DNA from 4 places in the Alteromonas sp. ABH2_165 genome. Region 4 is predicted to be linked to each of the others. Evidence: predicted binding sites of a transcription regulator. Region 4 holds the regulator's gene; each other region holds the start of a gene.
The links. Region 4 encodes LexA, which represses DNA repair genes until DNA is damaged. Its sites were predicted from a motif close to TACTGTATNNNNATACAGTA; they were not measured.
Positions count from the first base shown of each region.

Region 1: the regulator LexA is predicted to act here: its motif matches at 4,023-4,042, upstream of dinB (DNA polymerase IV).
Region 2: the regulator LexA is predicted to act here: its motif matches at 4,398-4,417, upstream of uvrD (DNA helicase II).
Region 3: the regulator LexA is predicted to act here: its motif matches at 2,142-2,161, upstream of recN (DNA repair protein RecN).

Region 1 is NZ_JBSWWF010000005.1:86,804-92,240, forward strand. It holds gene ACXAFQ_RS11090 (amidohydrolase) at 1-19, shown strand, start outside; gene ACXAFQ_RS11095 (hypothetical protein) at 69-737, opposite strand; gene ACXAFQ_RS11100 (hypothetical protein) at 737-1,486, opposite strand; gene ACXAFQ_RS11105 (MBL fold metallo-hydrolase) at 1,737-2,603, opposite strand; gene ACXAFQ_RS11110 (DUF1653 domain-containing protein) at 2,704-2,934, opposite strand; gene dinB (DNA polymerase IV) at 2,936-4,012, opposite strand; gene ACXAFQ_RS11120 (S8 family serine peptidase) at 4,557-5,437, shown strand, end outside.
Region 2 is NZ_JBSWWF010000010.1:63,440-68,876, forward strand. It holds gene rarD (EamA family transporter RarD) at 1-895, shown strand, start outside; gene ACXAFQ_RS18370 (diguanylate cyclase) at 871-2,115, opposite strand; gene uvrD (DNA helicase II) at 2,173-4,344, opposite strand; gene ACXAFQ_RS18380 (hypothetical protein) at 4,645-5,437, shown strand, end outside.
Region 3 is NZ_JBSWWF010000001.1:761,204-766,640, reverse strand. It holds gene ACXAFQ_RS03415 (DUF3859 domain-containing protein) at 1-145, shown strand, start outside; gene ACXAFQ_RS03410 (6-phosphogluconolactonase) at 300-1,214, shown strand; gene ACXAFQ_RS03405 (SOS response-associated peptidase family protein) at 1,297-1,989, shown strand; gene recN (DNA repair protein RecN) at 2,170-3,852, shown strand; gene ACXAFQ_RS03395 (outer membrane protein assembly factor BamE) at 3,989-4,345, shown strand; gene ACXAFQ_RS03390 (DUF4097 family beta strand repeat-containing protein) at 4,552-5,223, shown strand; gene ACXAFQ_RS03385 (endonuclease/exonuclease/phosphatase family protein) at 5,220-5,437, opposite strand, start outside.
Region 4 is NZ_JBSWWF010000002.1:137,695-143,131, reverse strand. It holds gene ACXAFQ_RS05210 (YceI family protein) at 119-694, shown strand; gene ACXAFQ_RS05205 (serine hydrolase domain-containing protein) at 818-1,960, shown strand; gene lexA (transcriptional repressor LexA) at 2,091-2,717, opposite strand; gene ACXAFQ_RS05195 (MFS transporter) at 2,782-4,104, opposite strand; gene ACXAFQ_RS05190 (LacI family DNA-binding transcriptional regulator) at 4,154-5,173, opposite strand.

The DNA of each region.
Region 1 (5,437 bases), on a different contig from region 4:
CCCGAGACTACCTGAATAAACAAAGTGGGTTCAGTGTTGTGTTATGAACACTGAACCCACTTTTTATGTTACGAAGGTGGCAGTAGCGGAGACAATACATACGCTACGATATTGCGGTATTTTCCTACCGACACGAATTGCGCTTCATCAGCATCAAGCCCCACTCGCCGTGAAACCACTTCACCATTGCGAAGAATATAATTCACTTTTAGGGTAACCGCTGAGCCTGTAGCCCGGGTAGTTCCAGGTATTACCGATTGTTTTTGTTCTGTATTTTCCCAGACTGCAAGACCATTAACTCGCTCAATATTTTCTCTGTAAGGATGAATAAAAGCCATGCCCTGAACGTCAGGGTCTGATTCAAAAAGGTCAGAGGCGGTTTTCTTAATGGCGTAATTCAACACTCCAGCATCAAGCATTCCAGTCGCAGAACTGTACAATCCCCCTTGTGAACCAGCAGCACTATAAAAGTGCTGCTGGGTTTCTGCCTGGTGGTTTTGTAATTGCTTCTTAGCCAGAAATTCAGCGGAATCAGCAATAAACTGCCGGGTATAGGGTGAAAACGGGTCAGTAAATGCGGGGGGCAGCATTACAAAGTGCACACCGTCAGATTGGCTTTCATCAACGGGCAGTTCGATTGCCGGAGACGTTATCCTGGGATCAAAGAATATTGGCTCCAGCGTTTTACATCCGGTTATCCCCAGCAGAAGCATGCCAGCAATGATTAGGTTTTTCATTACTTCTTGCGCTGCTTAATATTAGCGAGATGCGTGAACGCGAGATCCAGTGCGTTCGCCAATTGCGCTTCATCATCAAAAAGGTATTCGACCGTTTTCATTTTGGCATTGCCGTCATCATCAAAGCGGGCCAGCAACTCAATACCACCGCCGACAAAAGACAGATCTTTATACTCTGTGTCTTTAAAACTCAGGTAAATGTACGCACCTGGGAGGTGCCCGGTCTTCTCAACGAAGAAAGATCCAAGTACATCACCGGCATCGACTCCATCCTCCAGAAAGTCCTCTGATTGTCCATACCAGTCTGCGGTGTAGCCCAGCAGGAAGTTATTTGAGAAGTGAGCCTGCGTGATATCAATTCCGGCAAACAGAAAGATATCAACATTGAGTTTTTCCTTCGTTTCTCTCAATGCCTGATTATATAACTGGTCATACAAAGCTTCATTTATCTGACCCGTATTCGAATTGTAGAGGTCAGGGGTTTCTTTTTTCAGTTCTTTCAGGCGTTTGTAGAAGCTGCTGGCATCCACGGTTTTGAAGCCCGCCTCTGCCAGCTTGGTTTCAATGCGTGGCTTATAGAATTGTTTTAGTTTTGGGGCAAAGTATTCAAGACCTTCAGGCACATCAAAACTGACCAGACCAACCGTCTGATAATTAGTAACAAGACTTTTAGTGTTCAGGTAATCGGGTGTAGATTTACAGCCGGCAACGGCAAATAGCACAAGAATAAATACCAGTAGTTTGTTCATGCAATACTTCCATGTGAAGGAGATTTCGTACTACGTCCGGCACTTTGCACTGAAATGTTATGTTCTCAGCGGCTATGCTGAACAGCGAAAATTGAGATTATCAACTCAAAACTCTTTTTACAATTGCTTTACAACGGTAAAAAGATGATTTCCATCCCCACTATGCAATAGTATTTACTGACATCTACAATGTTGCGATAAGTTATTTATTATTAACAAAAAAGAGGTTTTACACCTCCTTTTGATAAACTTACCAAAGTGTTTTTATCCACTTTTCTGTACTGATGAAGTTCCAGCTCCAACTGTCCCACTGGCTACCCAGGCCTTTTTCAATTGCCTGCTCCTGAGTGAGTCCATCCGCTTTCATTTTCTCTACTGTGCTGCGGGTTTCTTCAATCATCGCGAGAAAGTTTTCGTAGTCAGCTTTGTCTGCCAACGGGCCATGACCGGGAATAATGATGGTATCGTCATCAATTTTACCCAGTAAGGTTTTCACCGCCGCCACGTATCCATCAACGCTGCCACCGGAACTTAAATCAATAAACGGAAATCGTTTATTGAAGAACAGATCACCAGTGTGCATGACATTCGGCTCTTTAAACCACACCACACTATCGCCATCGGTATGACCGTGTTCGAGGTGAAAAACGTTGAGGGTTTCGTTATTAAAGTGAATGGTAATGCCATCTGCGAACGTCACCACGGGCAACGCGCCCGGAGCAACTTTTTCATCTGACGCCAAACGAACACGCACATTTTCGTGGGCGAAAATTGTGCTGTCTTTGTGGTCGTGGAAGAATGCGTTGGCGCCAGTGTGGTCGCCGTGGAAATGGGTATTTACCAGATATTTAGGTGCATCGTTACCCAATTCTTTCAGTGCGGCCGCAATCTTTTCAGCCAGTGGCGCAAACTGATCATCAATAATGAGAATACCGTCTTCACCGGCAGATACGCCGATATTGCCACCGGCGCCTTCAAACATATGCACTGAACCGCGCAGCGGCGTATCTTTTATTTTAACGTTATCAAAATCCTGAGCGAATGCGCCACCTGTGCAGCCAATAAGCGTGACTACCGCTATCAACGAATTAATTTTTTGTTTAACTGGAAATATCATCTTCTTTCCCTGTTTACGTGTGTTATGGCTGATACGTAGCTTACAAATGAACAGTGCATTTGCAGTTCAGGTTTACCTGATGTCGCTTCAACGGTATCCGTTAGTCCGGATTATGCTCGTCAACATAACGAAATCTCGGTACAGCTTCGCCATCAACCTCTACATTCTCAACAAACATCTCCAGTGGTCTTACCCACAACGCTCTGTCGCCGTATTCGGGGCGATAGACGACCAATTTAGTTTCGTCTTCGGAATGGGTAGCCACACCAATAACAGTATAAAAGTTGCCTTTATAATGCTGATAAGTTCCGGGTTTAATGCTGTTTGGCACCTTAGTCATCCTCCAAAGGTAGCTTTAATTGTTCAACAGATGTTCCGTCAGCCAGACCAATATGAATACCCACCAGCCTCACACCTCTTCCCCTTGAACGCTGCCAGGCTTCGTCGAGGAGTTCATAAAAGAAAGGCGCTTCAATATCGTGATGCCGGTGCTCTACTGTGGTCTGTTGAAAATCCTGGAATTTTAGCTTAACACCCTGCGAGCGTATGAGGCAGCGTTTTGCGCCAGATTTCTGTAAATGTGACGCTATTCGTTGCTGCATTTTCTCCCACAACGCAGGGATAACGTCCCGGCACTCCTCTAGCGAGTGTAAATCTGTGCTAAAGGTACGTTCAACACCTATGGATTTGCGTTCCCGAGTGGTATTAACATCACGATCATCAATACCGTGAGCACGATTCCACAACACGGTGCCAAATTTCCCCAGCTCCTTTTGCAAACGCTCGAAGGGGTATTTCCGCACGTCAGCACAATTATGCAAACCCAAGCGCTGCAACTTTTGTTGCGTCACCTTACCTACCCCGGGAATTTTAGCCAATGGCATGGCACGAACGAAACTATCGAGTTTGTCCGGCGTGATCACACACAGGCCATCGGGCTTGTTTTCATCACTGGCAACTTTGGCTACAAACTTACAAGGAGCGACACCAGCAGACGCGGTTAGATTCAGCTCTTGCTTGATTCGCCGGCGAATATCTTCAGCGATTAACGTGGCGCTGCCATTAAACAAGCGCGTGTGTGTGACATCAAGGTAGGCTTCATCGAGTGATAAGGGTTCGATGAGATCGGTGTAATCGTTGAATATTTCGCGGATTTTCTGGCTTTCTCTAACGTAAACATCCATGCGGCCAGGTACGAGAATGAGATCAGGGCACAAACGTTTCGCATAAGCGGTAGCCATAGCCGAACGTACACCGTATTTACGCGCAGGGTAGTTGCAGGTAGAAATAACGCCACGGCGGTCAGAGCTGCCGCCAATAGCTATGGGCTTATGGGTTAACGACGGATTATCACGCATCTCAACTGCCGCGTAGAAGCAATCCATATCAACGTGAATGATTTTCCGCACATCGCCACCACACTGTATACATACACAGCATTTTAACGAAAATTGCCAGCAATAGAAGTGTTTAATTGGTCTGCTCTAATACTCCTCTTCTCTTTGCTGAATAAAGCAGATTTTTTGCAAAGTATTATTTCGCCCTTGCTAAAAAATTTCTGAAAATTTATCCACGCCACCTATAAATCTGTTTTTATTTCATTTTTATGAATTTAAATATTAAGTGACGCCTATCTGTCTGTACCGCCCTGTTGCTGTATCTCGCAGCGAAATACTCACCCCTGTAATACGTGTCTATTCCGATACGAGATTATGCGACGTTATACGTTACAGCCCCCACCTATCCGTAGTATAGATTTCGTGCTGCTTAGCAAAAGTAGCTTTTACAACGCTTGCGTATCGCCGTTTCATTTAGCCGATTTTTTAGTCGACGGAACGGCAAAGGAAAAACAATAAAGCCATCTGAAATGGCGTGCACAGGCCGGTTAAACACCCCGAAGTAGCGCTCCGCAGAGAGCGAGTGGGAAAAAATAACGACAAGACAGGAAAATAAATGTCCAAATCATACACATTTCCAACCAAAACCCTTATTGCAACGTCATTAAGCTTAATTGCTCTGTCGGCGAATGCGATTACTGAAACCAGCGACGCAGGTCCGATCAAGGTAGCGTCATCGCCCCTAACACCATTAGATTTGAAAGAACTTCGGGCGCTCCAGCGCAATGCAAGGGGTGGCGCGGAAGAGCGCTATATTGTGACCTTCAAGACAGGTATTGCTGAAGAAACAGAATCTGGCCTGGAGACTACCAGCAAAGCCAATCCGCGGGCGATGTCAGTAGCATCAGTGAAATCGGCCATTCAGCGTGTAGGTGGTAAAACACATAAAGTAATGTCACGCCATGGTATGGCGTCGGTAACGCTTAACAAGAAAGCACTCAATGCGCTTATGAAAAACAAAGACATTGAGGTTGCTCCCGATCCAAAACGCCACCTGATGGCGCAGACCACACCTTACGGTTACAACATGGTTCAGGCAAACCAACTTTTCCAGTCTGATACCAGTGCCCGTAAAGTGTGTATTATCGACACAGGCTACAATCTTGGGCATCCCGATCTTCCCGGTCAAAATGACGGTGTTACCGGCCAGGGGAATAACAGTGCGGTTGGTAACTGGTATAACGATGGGAACGGTCATGGCACACACGTGGCAGGCACCATTGCTGCCTACGACAACACAGAGGGCGTGATTGGCGTTTATCCCGGCGTAAACTTACACATAGTGAAGATTTTTGATGATAGCGGCAGCTGGACTTACGCTTCAGATATCATCACCGCCATTGACCAATGTCAGGATGCTGGCGCCGACGTGGTAAACATGAGTTTGGGCGGAGCGGGTTCATCGTCAGCTGAAGCCAACGCGATGCAAGGCTTTGT
Region 2 (5,437 bases), on a different contig from region 4:
AGTCGGCGTCATTTGCGCCATTGCCGCTTACACGATGTGGGGCGTTGCACCTGTGTATTTTAAGCAGCTGCAGGTCTTACCGGCCATGGATATACTGATGCACCGGATAGTCTGGTCTGCAGTACTGTTATTTGGGCTCATTTTTGCGCTGAAACAATGGCCGAAAGTCTCTGCTGCACTACGCAGCCCCACCGTCATGAAAGTCCTGTTCTGCGCCGGCTTGCTATTAGGTGCGAACTGGCTGCTTTTCATTTGGGCAATTAATAACGATCACTTGTTGGAAGCCAGTTTAGGTTATTACATCAATCCATTGATAAACGTGTTCTTTGGGCGCTTGTTCCTGGGAGAAGTATTGCGGCCAATGCAAAAAGTAGCGGTAGGATTGGCACTCACTGGGGTAGGGATCCTGATTTTCACTTTTGGTCATTTACCCTGGATAGCGTTGGTGCTGGCTATCACTTTCAGTATTTACGGTTTACTGCGTAAGAAAGTGGCGGTGGATTCTTTGCCGGGGTTGTTTATAGAAACCACATTACTGTTGCCATTTGCATTGGTTTACTGGGTGGGTTTCGCCAGTGAACAAAGCGATTTATTTGCCAATGAATGGTCTCTGAATGCCTTAATTGTGGCTGCTGGTTTAGTGACTACGGCACCCTTACTGTGTTTTACAGCAGCTGCCCGTCGCATAATGTATTCCACTCTCGGCTTTTTTCAGTACATTGGGCCGTCGATCATGTTTGTGCTGGCCTTATTCGTGTACAACGAGCCGTTTGAGATGTCCAGATTGATTACCTTCGGCTTTGTCTGGTTGGCGCTGGTGGTGTTCAGTACCGATTCATTGCGCGCGTATCGTCAGCAACAGCGCAAACTTCAGATAGAGCGGGCGCAAACCTGATTTCGCCCGCTCGACTTCGCCTTATAAAGCAGCTTGTCGGCTTCTGTAAGCAAGGTTTCAATATTCTCCCCATGAGCAAACACCAATCCGATACTGCTGGTAATGCTAAGCAACTTGTCTTTGTAAAGAACGGGGGTTTCTGACACCAGAAGACGGAAATCTTCAACACGCTTTTGCGCTTCTTGTGCCGACTGGAAAGGCAGAAATACACAAAATTCTTCACCGCCGAAACGTGCCACTGGCACATCACTAAAGAGTGATGCGATAAGTTCAGCAACGGTTTTCAACACCGCATCGCCGGCATCGTGGCCGTAGGTATCGTTCACCGATTTAAAGTGGTCTAGGTCGATAAGTGCTAATGCCTGATTTTCTGGCGACTGTCGATATTGCGTGGCAATAGAAAAAAAGAAATGACGGCGGTTTGGTAAGCCAGTGAGGTAATCAGAATTGGCTACCCTACGCAGGGTTTCAACATTCTCTAGCAATTCCAGGTTCTGCATGACCCGGCACAAGAACTCTTCATGGCAAAAGGGGCTACGTAAAAAGTCATTGGCGCCGCTTTTTAAAAACGTAGCTGGCAGTAGGCCTGTTCGGTCTTCCGCGATACCAATAATCGCCATTTCTTCTTTTGAATAGGCCCGGCGTAGCTCAGCGATAAAATGAATGCCTTCGTTACCATCTATGGTGTAATCGACAAGCATCAGCTGAATATGCGGATTGTCCGATAAGTACGCCATGGCCTCGTCTTGCCCATTGGCAGAATAAACGAGAAAGTTGTGACGTCGCAGCAGCGATACCATGGCGGTGCGACTTTTACGCTTGTCATCGACCACCAATACACCAATCGATTTATTTTTATCCAACCGGGCAAGCAGGCGGCTTAAATAGTCGTAAATTTGATGATTATCTTTTACTAGATAATCAACAATTTCACGGCCGAGAATGGCTTTACGGGTTTCGGCATCGGCTTGGTCTGTCACCACAATGGTGGGCATGAACGCAGAAATGGTAAAGTCGATCGCCTCGCCATGTGGTGCATCGGGCAGGCTGTAAGCGACTACCGCACAGAGGTATTCCTCTGGAGTAGACAGAGAAAAGCGCACTTGGGCTTCGGTAAGGGAGCTCACTCCAACAGGGATCAAGCCAGCCTTACGCACTAGCTTTGACACCAATTGAAGGCCCTTCTGGCTACTTTCAATCACCAGCACTTTCGTTTGCATTTCCGACCCCAGCGAGGCTAACTCTGTAAACTATAGACGTATCTGAAAGGTATCGGCTTAGGCTGGCTGAAGTTTAGCGTAAGCCAGCACCAGCCATTTACTGCCGAATTCATCAAAGTTTACCTGCACTCGGGCATGGTCGCCAGAACCCTCGTAATTCAGCACAATACCTTCACCGAATTTGCGGTGAGTCACCCGCTGCCCTAACTGGAAGCCGGTTTGTTCGAAGCTTTCGTGTGATGTGGCACGAGAGAAACGGTTATGTACCGGACGTGATACCGTGGATTTAAGCCGCACTTCTTCAACGCACTCAGTGGGAATTTCACGAATAAAACGGGAAGCCGTATGGTATTTATCCTGTCCATATAGGCGACGACTTTCTGCATAAGTGATAAACAGCTTCTTCATGGCTCGCGTCATACCTACATACGCAAGTCGACGCTCTTCTTCCATGCGGCCGGGTTCGTCGTTGGTCATTTGGCTTGGGAACATGCCTTCTTCCACCCCGGCCATAAATACCAGGGGGAACTCCAGACCTTTCGCTGTATGGATGGTCATCATTTGCACCGCGTCTTGATCGGAGTCGGCCTGGGTTTCTCCTGCTTCAAGAGAAGCGTGGGCAAGAAAGGCACTCAGCGGCGTCATTTCATCGGCCTCTTCTGGCACGACAAACTGCTTACAGGCGGTAACCAACTCTTCAAGGTTTTCTAATCTTGCCTGGGCCTTTTCCCCTTTTTCAGCCTGGTACATGGCATAAAGGCCGGACTGACGGATGGCTTTATCTGCCTGTTCTTCCAGTGGCTGGCCTTCGGTAGCCTGTTCAAGCTCTGTGATCAGTAAAATAAAACTCTGTAGTGCATTGGCTGCGCGGCCTTTTAATGCGCCCTCAGCGATTAATAAATTACTCGCCTGCCACAGTGAACAGTTGTGCGCTCGCGCTGTTTCCCGGATGGTGGACAGGGTTTTTTCTCCCATACCTCGACTTGGTGTATTCACCACGCGCTCGTAAGCGGCATCGTCGTGTGGATGGTTAATCATGCGCAGGTAACCAAGAGCGTCTTTGATTTCCTGACGTTCGAAGAATCGTAAACCACCATAAATACGGTACGCCAAACCTTCATGAAGTAGAGCTTCTTCCAAAACCCGCGACTGGGCATTGTTACGATACAAAATGGCGGATTCAGCCAGCGGATGACCTTGCTGCAACCAGGATTTAATTTGCGAGACGATGAAACGGGCTTCATCAAGCTCATTAAAGCCGGCATACACCGATACCAGTTCACCTTCGGCGCCGTCAGTCCAGAGTTCTTTACCCAGGCGGCCGGTATTATTGTCGATAACGGCGTTAGCGGCTTTGAGTATGGTACTGGTAGACCGATAGTTCTGCTCTAGGCGGATTGTTTCTGGCTTGGGGAAGTCTTTTAGAAATTTATGAATGTTATCGACGTTAGCACCACGCCACCCGTAAATTGACTGGTCGTCATCACCTACGATCATAATGGTGTTATCACCAGTGCTACACAGCATGCGTAGCCAGGCGTACTGAATATTGTTGGTGTCCTGGAATTCGTCGACCAGTATAGCGCGGAACCGCTTCTGATAGTGAGCGAGGATCTCTGGATTGCGAGCCCATAGTTCGTGGGCACGCAGTAGTAACTCGGCAAAATCCACCAATCCTGAACGATCACAAGACTCCTGGTAAGCCGCGTAGATGTCGCGCATTTTTTGTTGGGTATGGTCGTTGTGCGTATCAATGTGCTGGGGGCGTAAGCCTTCGTCTTTATTGCCGTTGATATACCACTGCACCTGCCTTGGCGGCCAATGCTTTTCGTCCAAATTCATGGCTTTGAGGATACGTCGGATTAGGCGGTACTGATCGTCTGAGTCGAGGATCTGAAAGTTTTCCGGTAACCCGGCTTCGGCGTGATGCGCGCGCAGCAACCGGTGAGCTAAACCGTGAAACGTGCCCATCCACATGGTATGCATGCTACGTTTCATCAAACTTTCAATGCGGCCACGCATTTCTTTGGCCGCTTTATTGGTGAACGTAACCGCCAAAATTGAGAAAGGCGCAATGTTCTCTACTTCCATCAGCCAGGCGATTCGATGAACCAGCACTCTGGTTTTACCACTTCCCGCGCCGGCTAACACTAGCATGTTGGTTTGTGGGGCTGCTACGGCTTCACGTTGTTTATCGTTGAGGTCGTCGAGAAGTAAAGATACATCCATCAGGCAAGTCACCGCTGAGTTGATTAGTAAAACCGCCTGATTATGCCAGACCCCGCTGTGAATTTATACAGTAACTAAAAGGAATAGTTATTCTCGAAACACCTCGACAGCAAGATTAAATATCAGTAACTTTGACTAAAGTATAATGAACGGAAAATAACCAGTCTGGTACAGTCTTACAAATACTGTTTGTTAATTCATCGATGCGGTGTGCAGTTACGGGTAGCAGTATTTTTAGGCTTAAGCAATAAACGTTGAGTTTTCTGAATTGGAATGCTGACCTCGGATGGCCGAACTGTTATGGATTACGACGTTAAAAATGAAACCGTAGATTTCGATAACCTTATTATCGAAATCTACGATGCAGCACTTACCCGGAAGTGGGGAAGAGTGCTTGCCACATGCAATCAGGTTTTTCAGGCAGATAAAACCTTCCTGTTGCTCAGAGATCTCGTCAACGAACGGGAAGTCGCCCTTCGCATTAAAGTGCAGGAAGAAGCAGTCCATAATCCTGAAGCACTTGCTTCTCTCTCCTCTCTCTCTGTTTTTAAGCCTTTGTTTCTAAAACTCCACGAAGGCGATATTTTCGATACCAGCGAAAAGGTATTTCGTGATCAGAAAGATGCGCCCACTTTCATCGAGCAGATCCTGTCTCCGCTGAATGCTGAAAAAATGCTTGGGGCGCTATTAATGCGGGATGCCCGCTATGAAGCTTACCTGGGCGTGTGCAGAGCAGAGCAAAACGACGACTTTTCGACCTTCGAGCATGTTGCATTCAAACGATTAGTGCCTCATTTTATTCGTGCTGCCCGCTTCTTTCGAGACGAAGAAGTCTTCAGGCAACAGCGCCACTTAGCGCAAGGTTTGTACGATCATATCAAAACGGCGTTTGTGGTGTGTAACAGTAAGCTAGAAGTACAGGCGTACAATGTTCAGGCCGAATCCTATTTCGCGGAAAGCGGTGTGCTTGCGGTGAAAAATCGTAAACTCGCATTTAGCGCTTCGTCTCAGCAGAGCCGTTTTAGCGATAAGGTCAGCGAGTGCCTTCATGAAGCTGGGCTGGGAGTGGGGTCGGAAAAAGTATTGGTGATTG
Region 3 (5,437 bases), on a different contig from region 4:
ACTGGAAAATAAAGTGGGAGACTGGCGCATGACACTGGAACTGGATGGCAAGATCATTGCTGATAAAACCTTCACCGTAGAAGAAGATTTACCCTACGACGGTGCGCAATTCTGGATGCGCGGGAAACCTAAGTTAAAGCGCTAAAGTACGGCGCTGCTGTGTTACGCAGTTGGCATCAAGAGATTATTGTAAGCGATGAGAACTGAAAGTGATTTAGAAGCCATAATAACGAAATGAAATGCTACCGGTAGCATGATAATCTAATAAAATATCAATGCAGCATCAAAAGAGGTAATCAATGACATTCAAACGGGACGAGCAGCAAGGCAATATTTGGCTTTCCACCAACCACGTTAACGGTGATTTTACCGATTTTGGTATTCAGCCTCACATCCTGCCATCTGAAGCCGCCGTGGGAGAAGCCATGTTAGAAGAATTGCTTGCCACCGCTTCTCAAAAAACCGGAGAAATAAATATCGCGTTGCTTGGCGGCCGTGGTGCGCAAGCGTTTCACCGGTTACTCGGTGAAAAGGCGCGTACCCGTGAACTTGATCCTGTATTGTCGCGATTGAATGTGTTTACCCAAGATGCACTAGCACCGATGAGCATGGCGAATAGTCTGAGCTTTGTAAGAGATTTTGAGCGTATTCTGGGCGATGACTTCTTCGCCAAAATTAACAGTTTTACGCCCATGCAAACCGATGTAACCAATCTGGAAGCTGGCCTCACCGCTTACCTCGATAAACTCGAATCGTTAGGCGGACTGGATATTTTCTTTATTGGTCATGGTCCGGAAGACAACGCAGCCTCTCACCTCGCCTATATAAAGCCCGGCTCCGGTGCAAAAGCTGAACATATGGCTGGTCTTATTCCCATTTCCAGCAGCATTTTGGAACACCACATCAGCAAGTTTAAAGCCGGAGGCAGCAACATCAGTGAGGCCGATGAACAAGAGTGTCGCGCGGCTGGTTTTATCCTTACCCTGGGCCCCGCAGCAATTCTCTCGGCAAAAAAGGTTGTGCAATCAGTGGTCGATGCGTCTACTGCACCGGCCAAGATACAAACCTATGCTAATGTTATGAATTCACCACTCAGCACCGACATTGAAATGGCAAAACAACAGTTAGATGCAAATCCCGGCCTGTGGATTCGTCTGCATTCAAATAAAAAATCCTTTGTGCTGCAAGATGTTATGAGTGACGTTGTCGCATAACCACGAGGATTATTTTTCACCTTCACTAAACATCGGGCCGCAATCAGCGTATCTTAAACGCTGAATAGATTTGGAGATTGCTATGTGCGGCTTTATTCAACGAGAACCGAAATCCACGGGTTTGCAGGAAGTGTTATCTGAGGCAGGTTTAACTGAAACCTTGCCTCTTTTCGCTGCAGAAAATGAGAACGTGATTAACTTTTACCCGGCTTATGGAAAAGATCCTTCACGAAAAATCTCGAATCTCATCGTGAGTCCCCAAACAAGCATTGATGCGACCTGGTGGTTCGATGCCAAACCCTACGGTGACAGCCTGTTATTAGGCGACCGCACAACGTTCAACGCCAGAAACCTCGACAGTCCATTTTGGAAACATGCTATACAATCACGCCGCGCTATCGTTGCCGCTACGGCTGTGGGCGAGTCGAATCCGGTAGGTAAAGGCAAAGCGCATTACCTGATGAAAGCGCGGCGGGGGCTGCTCATCGGCGCCGTTTACCGTATTTTTGACAATGGCTGCGCTGTTTGTTCAGTGATCACCCGCCCGCCCCAGCCTGGGTTCAGCCAGTTCCACGAAAAGTCCATCCCGTGCTTTTTGCCAACAGATCCCCAGGTTATCGATGCCTGGCTAAGCGGCGAACAAAACGACCCTTTGGTAAATGAGATCCTTGCAAACCCGCGGCTTTACGATGATCTTTGTGTCACTCCAGTGAAAAGCTTCAAAAGTGCAGAGGCTAAAGGCCCTGACATCTGGTTACACGCTAGCGCTCCATAACCGATATAAACGGAATATCGCTTAGGAGCATATTGCTGCTGACATTTAAATTCGCTAGTAAATCAATTGGATAAGCAGCTATCCACTGGCGCTTTCCCACCCTCAATAAAAACTTCACTTTACACCGCCAAAATACTGTATATATTTACACATACTGTATAAACATACTGCGGTGAAAAAATGCTGGTCAATTTATCGATTAAAAACTTCGCTGTTGTAAAACAATTGTCCGTAAACTTTGAAGCGGGAATGACGGCCGTTACCGGTGAAACTGGTGCGGGTAAATCTATTGCGATAGATGCGCTCAGCCTTTGTTTAGGTGAGCGAGCAGATGCCGGTGCGGTGAGAAAAGAAGCCACCAAGGCTGAAATTGTCGCCCACTTCAATTTAAGTGGCCACAAAGCCGCACTCGCCTGGCTTGACGAGCAAGAGTTAGTCGATGACGAAGACGACAGTTGCTTCGTGCGTCGCGTTATTTCTCGTGAAGGCCGCTCTAAAGCGTTCATTAACGGTACACCAGTTTCACTTCAGCAATTAAAACAGTTTGGTCAGTACCTCATTGCTATTCATGGACAGAATACGCATTTACAGCTGCTTAAAGATGACTATCAGCGAAAACTTGTGGATCAGTATGCCGCACACCCAGCCTTATTAAACAGCGTTGCGGAACACTACCGTAGCTGGAAGAGTAAACAGGCAGAGCTAAAGGCGCTGGAAACACAGGCGCAGCAACGCGCAGACCGCCAGCAATTATTGGCTTATCAGGTTAAAGAACTGGATGAGTTTGCCATTGAAGAAGGCGAGTTTATCGAGCTTGAAACAGAGCATAAGCGTTTAAGCAATGGGCAAACGCTTTTGGAACAAGCTCAAACCAGTTTTTATAACCTGTATGAGAATGATGAAGGCAATGCGCTATCTATCATCCAAAACGGCCTGGATCGACTCAGTGAGTTGGAAGAGCATGACAGCGCACTTACCCCCATCATTGCGTTGCTCAACGATGCCTCAATTCAGGTGGAGGAAGCCGCTCGAGAATTGCGCGGCTATTGTGATGGTCTGGAAATAGATCCCTTACGCCTGCAACAAGTTGAATCTCGATACAGCAAAGCGATGGAACTGGCACGGAAACATGCAGTAATGCCAGAAGAACTGTTTTCACATCATCAAAACTTAGCGGCAGAATTTGCTGAACTGGAAGGTGATGAGAGTAGGTTGGAAGATCTACAACAAGAAGTTGTAGAAGCGAGAAACCAGTATATAAAAGCGTGTGAAGCCTTATCGGCCTCCCGGCAGAAGGCTGCAGCTAAGCTTGCCACCGCCATTGAAGGTCAAATCCGCCAGATGAATATGCAGCATGCATGTATGCAAATAGGCGTTGAATACGATGAGAACAAAACGCCCACAAGTCATGGGCTGGACGACGTAATCATTCGCGTTTCAACCAATGCTGGGCAGCCCGCCGATCAACTGGAAAAAGTGGTTTCCGGTGGTGAGCTTTCTCGAATTGGATTAGCGATACAAGTGCTCACCAGCGATAAAAACGCAACGCCAACAATGATATTTGACGAAGTAGATACCGGTATCAGCGGGCCGACGGCGGCGATTGTAGGCAGCCTGCTACGCAAACTCGGCAAAGTGAGTCAGGTAATGTGCGTAACACACTTACCTCAAGTTGCCGCGCAGGCCCATAATCAGTTGTTTGTTACCAAGTTCAGCGATGGCACAACCACAGAAACACAAATGTTGCCATTAACCCGTCAAAACCGTATTGATGAACTGGCAAGATTGCTCGCAGGCGATAAAGTGACAGATTCTGCCTTAGCAAATGCAAAAGAGCTGTTGGAAAGTGCCGAATCGAACTAATAAGCGGTTGATTGGTCATAGGTGATTGGGTAGCATGCTGACGCACATTATTTTGTGATAGCCTGCACCTGGGCATATCCTGTTAGGAAAATAATGTCCGTCACTATAATCAAAGCATAACTGGACACGCTAACGCATGAAGTTGTATCAAATCGCTATTTTGTTAACCGCTGTATTTTTCTCTACTGCCTGCTCAAACTGGATCTATCGTATTGATGTTCCGCAAGGCAACTTCCTTGATGAAAGAGATGTACAAAAGCTGCGTGTAGGCATGACCAAAGAGCAGGTTATTTATGTACTCGGGCATCCCGTAGTACAAGACTCATTTAATAAAAGCACCTGGTACTATGTCTATGATATGAAGCGTGGCATGGAAAAGCGCGGTGAAGATTTCCAGAAGCAACTTGTGCTTAGTTTCAACGACAACAAGCTAGCCACTGCCGAAGGTGACTTCGAACTGTCAGAAGACTTTAATACTCCGCTCGATCAATAAGCATTTTTAGTCCGGAACACTAATAAATAGTATTCCGGACTAACTCCCTCTTCCCTCCACTCCCACATACACTCCCAACCAATTGATTACAAAGTGGTTTTCTAGTTGGCCCCGTAATTGCTCTTATTGTTCTGTACGTTAAGATAATTTTACCGTTGCCTCAAAATAGGTCGCCACGGTGTATACCTCGAAAATGGAAGAATAAAATGCTAAACCGGAAATCCTCTTTACTTGCTGTTTCTCTTGTTGGCGCATTAGCCCTGTCAGGTTGTGTTATTAATGTCGGCGGCAATGGCGATTACCACGATGGTGGAGACGTTAGCAGTATTATGGGCTCTGTCACTATCGATCCTGGCCGTCATGCGGGTGATGTTTCTTCGGTAAACGGTGATGTACGGCTAAAAGAATTTGCTGTTGCTAACGATGTGAGTACAGTGAATGGCTCGATAGTGCTCGATAATAACGTTGCCGTTAACAGCGCAACAACGGTAAATGGCGATATTACAGCTGGAGAGAATTTGAATGCATTTGGCTCACTGGAAACGGTGAATGGCACAATCACCTTATCATCGGGCAGCATGGTAGAAGGCAATATTGAAACCGTGAATGGCGATATTGCACTGCCTGATACAGAAGTGAAAGGTGATCTAACCACGCTCAACGGCACCATTAAGCTTGTCGGTTCCACCCGCGTTTACGGTGATATCGTGTTTGAGGGATCGGAAGACGGATGGAGCACGCCAGAACGCAATTGGCCAGTTTTGATAATTGAAGAAAACGCCACAGTTGATGGCAATATTATTCTTGAACGCGCGGTGAAGCTGGAATTGGCGGATAAGTCTCTGGAAAGTAAAGTTATCCGCCGCAATCGTTCTTAATCACTATTCAGCGTAACATCAAGCCAAACCAACCGATGATCGGAGCTCGCTTCTCTGTCTTTAACCAGACGGAATAGCGGGCTTTCTTTTGATGGCCAGAAAACACCATTGCCTTGCACTGAAAAGCCGAAACGCGACGGCAACACATAATCAGCCCGTGCTCCCCAATAAGCGGTAAAACGATTACTGAATGCCTCCGGACTGCTTTCATCAC
Region 4 (5,437 bases):
GATTATTAGAATGTTTTGTTCAGATCTTAAATACATCTAATTTCTCAGGAAGCCGTATCATTAATCATCTGACAACATTCATTGTTTTGACACCCCAAGTTTAAAAAGGAAATTGGTAATGACTAAATTGATCCCAGCGGTACTGCTTTCAGGTTTGTTCAGCGTAAGTGCATTGGCGGCACCTGTGTCTTATAAAATCGACCCGACTCACACCAATGTCATTGCGTCGTGGAGCCACTTCGGTTTTTCTAACCCTACAGCAGCAATTAACGGTGCTGAGGGGACTATTGTTTATGACAAAGAGAGCCCAGAAGACAGTAAGGTAGACGTTTCTGTATCAATTGCGTCTATGGATACCTTTGTTGCGAAACTGACCGAAGAATTCATGGAAGAAGGCTGGTTCAACGAAGCTAAATTCCCTAAAGCTACATTCAAAAGCACTGACGTTGAGGTAACGGGTGACAAAACGATGGAAGTCACCGGCGATCTGACCATCAAAGGTGTAACGAAAGAAGTGACACTGGACGTAACACTGAATGGCGCAGGCGTGCACCCGATGACTCAGAAACAAGCGGTAGGCTTCGATGCAAAAACAACGATTAAACGCTCTGATTTCGGTATCGACACGTATGTACCGAATGTAAGTGACGAAGTTACCCTGCGCATCACCGCTGAAGCACAAGCGGCTAAGTAATAGCGCTAATATCGATTACTGCATCACCGTCCAGATGCATAGCCCGCGAAAGCGGGCTTTTTATTTGCCAGATGAAAAACATCCTGTAGGGTAAAGGTTTAACCTTCAGACAGGATTGTCCTTTTGCTGCACAAATCACTTCTTTTTTCAGCGCTTTCCCTTGCGCTCTGTTTTAACGCGTTCTCCAAGCCACTCCCGAAAAACGCCATCTCCGCTATGTTCAATGAAGCGGTTAATCATGACACTGTGCCAGGCATCACTATGGCATTGGGTAATGAAAAAGGCATTATGATGGCCGAGGGTTTTGGCTATGCCGATGTAGAAAATCGCGTCGCCATGACACCGCACCACAAGGTTCGCATCGGCAGTGTATCCAAGCTCATCGCAACGGCAGCAATGATGCGGCTGTATGACGAAGGTAAAATTGATTTAGATGCACCGGTAACCGACTATGTCGCTGATTGGCCGAAAGACAAGCCAGTCATTACCTTACGTCAGTTAGCCTCTCATACAGCCGGTATTCGCCATTACAAAGAAGGCGCGAATGAGTTTTTGCTCAATGAAACCTACCCAGATATTAACAGCGCCCTCGCCATGTTTAAGGATGATCCGCTGGAATTCTCACCAGGTACCGATTTCAGCTATTCCACATTCGCCTGGACGTTAGTCAGTGCTGCAATGGAAGGCGCTGATGGCAATCGGGATTTTCGTCAGATTATCGAACAGGAAGTGTTTGCGCCTTTATCGCTAAAAGAAACTGTATTTGATGATCAGTTCACAATTATCGAAAACCGCGCCCGGCCCTATACAACCGAAGAAGGCACTTTGATTAACGCTCCCCAAACCGACCACAGCTACAAGTGGGCAGGTGGCGGTTTTATTGCCTCGCCATCTGACATTGTGCGCTTTGCAGTGGCTCACGTAGCCAGTGATTATTTGGCTGCAGAAACAACGAAATCCATGTTTACCCGGGCAACGTTAAATAACGGGGACGAAGTGGGCTACGGCATTGGCTGGAAAGTTGGCTTTGGCGATTATCGAGAACGGGAAGCGTATAAAGCTAACGTGGAAGCACTTAAGTTAATGGACGACATTCCCACCGCGGTGATGCATTCAGGCGGCAGCATGGGTGGTATTACCATGACGATTCTGTGTCGTGAACACAACACAGCAGTGACTGTAGTGAAGAATGTGAGTGGCGAAAAAAATGCTGACGTTTTTATGCTGGCACTAAAAACACTGCACTATGCTCACACCAGTTATTAAGTTAGGGCAAATCCTTCACTAGCGCTTCGTTAAGGGCACCATATTGATAAAAGAAAAAGGCGATGCTCACTTCAGTGCATCGCCTTTCTTATTCTATAAAATCTATTTTGTTTGGTACGGTGCCCGGCGCTTACATCCAGTCGGCGTTTCTGATCACACCAACGGCTAAACCTTCAATATTGAAAGGCTCTGACGCCAAATCTACCTTAATCGTGTTGAATTCGTCGTTTTCAGCATGCAGCCATACTTCTCGGCCACGTTTTTCAAGACGTTTCACGGTTACGTCTTCATCAACACGTGCAACCACAACCTGCCCATTGTGAACATCTGTAGTACGGTGCACTGCGAGAAGATCGCCATCTAAAATACCGATATCTTTCATACTCATGCCGTTTACGCGCAGCAGAAAATCTGCACGGGGGTGGAACAAGTCAGGATCGACCTTGTAGTGCATTTCCACATGTTCCTGGGCCAGAATTGGCTCACCGGCAGCAACCCGCCCAATTAACGGTAAACCGGCATCTTCCTCGTTTTCACCTTCCAGAGGAATATTCAGTTTAATACCCCGGGAGGTACCCGCCAGGATTTCGATTACCCCTTTTCGTGCCAGTGCTTTTAAGTGCTCTTCCGCCGCATTGGCCGATTTAAAACCCAGTTGCCTGGCGATTTCGGCACGCGTTGGCGGCATACCGGTTTCCAGCATGGTGGTTTTAATGAGTTCGAGAACTTCCGTTTGTCTTGGGGTAAGTGGACGCATAAACAGCCCTGTTTTTCTATACAGTTCCTGTGAGTATATACAGTTATGCAAGATTGACAAGTGATCAACGTTGATTGATTGCGGTTTTTTCCTCAGCTGTATTTACCATTTCCTGGTGACATTGATGGGTAATCGGATAAAACCAGAGCACGGCAACGCCAAGGACACAGCCGATAGCGGCAATAATGGCAATGCTATCGACAAAGAATTCTGCATTTCCTGCAGTTTGCAACGCAGACCATTCCAGTACCCCCGCTATCACCGCGAATGACAGTCCATCACTCACCCGCATCACCAGGTGGAAAGCGCCAAAGGTTAGCGTAGGGTTCACTACCCCCGTTTCTCGCAAACCATATTCGATAGTGTCGGGTAGCGCGGACCATATCAACACCATGAGCCCCCCGGCAAAAATGCCACACGAGAAGAACGCCAAACACAGGAAAGGTAGCGACCGGGGCGTAAACACCATGAATATGAGTAACACCGCAATCAGACCCACTAAGCCAAGAATCATGGCGTGATGCTTTTCTATCAGGTACGACAGCTTTACGAAGCCGGGCAATGCCACCAATTTACCAATGGCCAAGCTTATAATGAGCCAGTTTGTGAGTTTTTCGTCTGCCAGTAACATACTGGCGAAGTAGACGCCGGATTTGTAAAACACTGGAATAAAGATACAAGGTAAAAGCGCATACAATGCCAGCACCATAAAGGCGCGATTTTTACACAACGCTGTGAAGGTGGCTCTCAGTGGCGGCCGCTGTACTTGAAGAGGCTGAATTTGTAATGACCACACGGGCATGATGCATAAATAAATATTGCTCAGCATAAACAGGCAGCAGAGGCCCAACATCCATAATCGAAGGTCATCTCCCGGGGTTTCCAACAACGCAATAACTTTACCCGCGAAGGCAGCGAAAACCAGAATGGCTGATGCGTTGAAGAAGATGCGGGCAGATGACAACTTTGTGCGTTCACGGCTATTGCTTGTTAGCGTACCAAGCATGGCATTGTGGGGAATATCCAACAACGCATAGCCAATTCTGAACACGATTGCAGCCACGAGATAGAATAAAAACAGCGACTCTCTCGCCAATTCGACGGGATAAAACAGCAGAGCAAAAGACAACACGGTAATAGGGGCGCTTAGGGCAATAACTTTCTGATAGCGCAGCCGATAGGTATCGAGCATGACTGACAGCGTGATATCCAGAATACCGGACACAATCAGTGAAACCATTAAAATGAGACCTGCTGTCGAAGCTCCTAAGCCCTGAATATCTGCCAGGTAGTAAAGAAGCAGAAGGTCTGTAAAATTCCACAGCGTACTTTTGGTAAAAGCACCCGACGCGTAGGCGTTGCGCTGAAACCGAGTCAACCTTCTCACTGGCGGTACTCTGTCAGCTTAGCTGACAATTGCAACACTGCCGGTTTGTTCACAACAGTGGGCCACATGAGCTACGTTGCACGTACCGACATCGCAAATCAGTGGTTTCCTCGTAAGGACGATGAAGTACAAGCTGTTGAATCAATTTTCCGGCCGCAGCCTTACCCAGGTTCTCCACCGGTTGATGCACCGTACTTAGCGGTGGCCAAAGGTTTTTACTAGAGGGGTCGTCATCGAATCCCACTACCGATAACTCGTACGGAATACGCAATTTAAGCTGGCTAGCTACTTTGTAAACCAGTGTTGCAATGTAATCGTTGAAGGTGAAAAATGCCGTGGGCCGATCGTCCCGGCTCAGCATGGTGCGGATAATTCTTTCGTAGGTCTCGTCGGTTTTAGGGTTACTATTTACCACCAGCTCAAGATCGACACTGATCCCAAAATTATCATGGGCTTCCTGAAACCCTTGGTAGCGCAGTAAGCCGCCATGGACCGTGTTGTAATTAATAATGCCAATACGACGGTGACCCATGGTCAACAAATGGGTAACCGCCTCTCGTACACCGCCGACAATGTCGCAGGATACGCAGCTGACTTCGTCCATATCCATCGGCAAAATTTTTACTACGGGTTTGTTCTCGGCGTTAATCACCTCAAGCACACCTTTATCATCACACAAAGGGGGCGTGAGAATATAGCCATCGGGATTAGAGCGTTCCGAGAGTTTTCTGACCTGTTCAACAAGCGAAGCTCTGTCTTTAACTGGCCTCACAAGTAGGTCATAGCCCGCTTCATCACAAACTTCAATGGCCCCCGACGTCAGCCTTGCGGAATAAGAGTTGGAAGCATAGTCCATATATAGCAGGCAAATAAGATACGACTGCCCGGTCCGCAGTCGCCGGGCATTTAAATCTACGCGATAGCCGGTTTTCGCCACGGCATCGAGGACTTTCTGCTTATTTTTATCTCTAACGGTGGGGTCGTTGTTCAGAACCCGCGACACGGTTTTGATAGACACGCCAGCTTCTTCGGCAACGTCATGCACTGTGATGTTCTTTTCCGCTTTCATATCTACTTACGTTTTCTGCAACTATTTCTATTGTGCCACAGGCTTTCCGAAAACCCAGTTGAAAATATTGCGTTATAGACAACAAAAAGACAACGTTAGCATATAATATTTGAAAATATGCTTATAACCCAAACTTAGAAACAAAAATTAAGATCATATTTTTCAACACTTTAAATAAAGTATGAGCGATATCAAAACAAAAAGACAACGATAGACTTTTAAACAGATCAAGCTGTATCCTTGTTAAGAAATTAACAATTATTA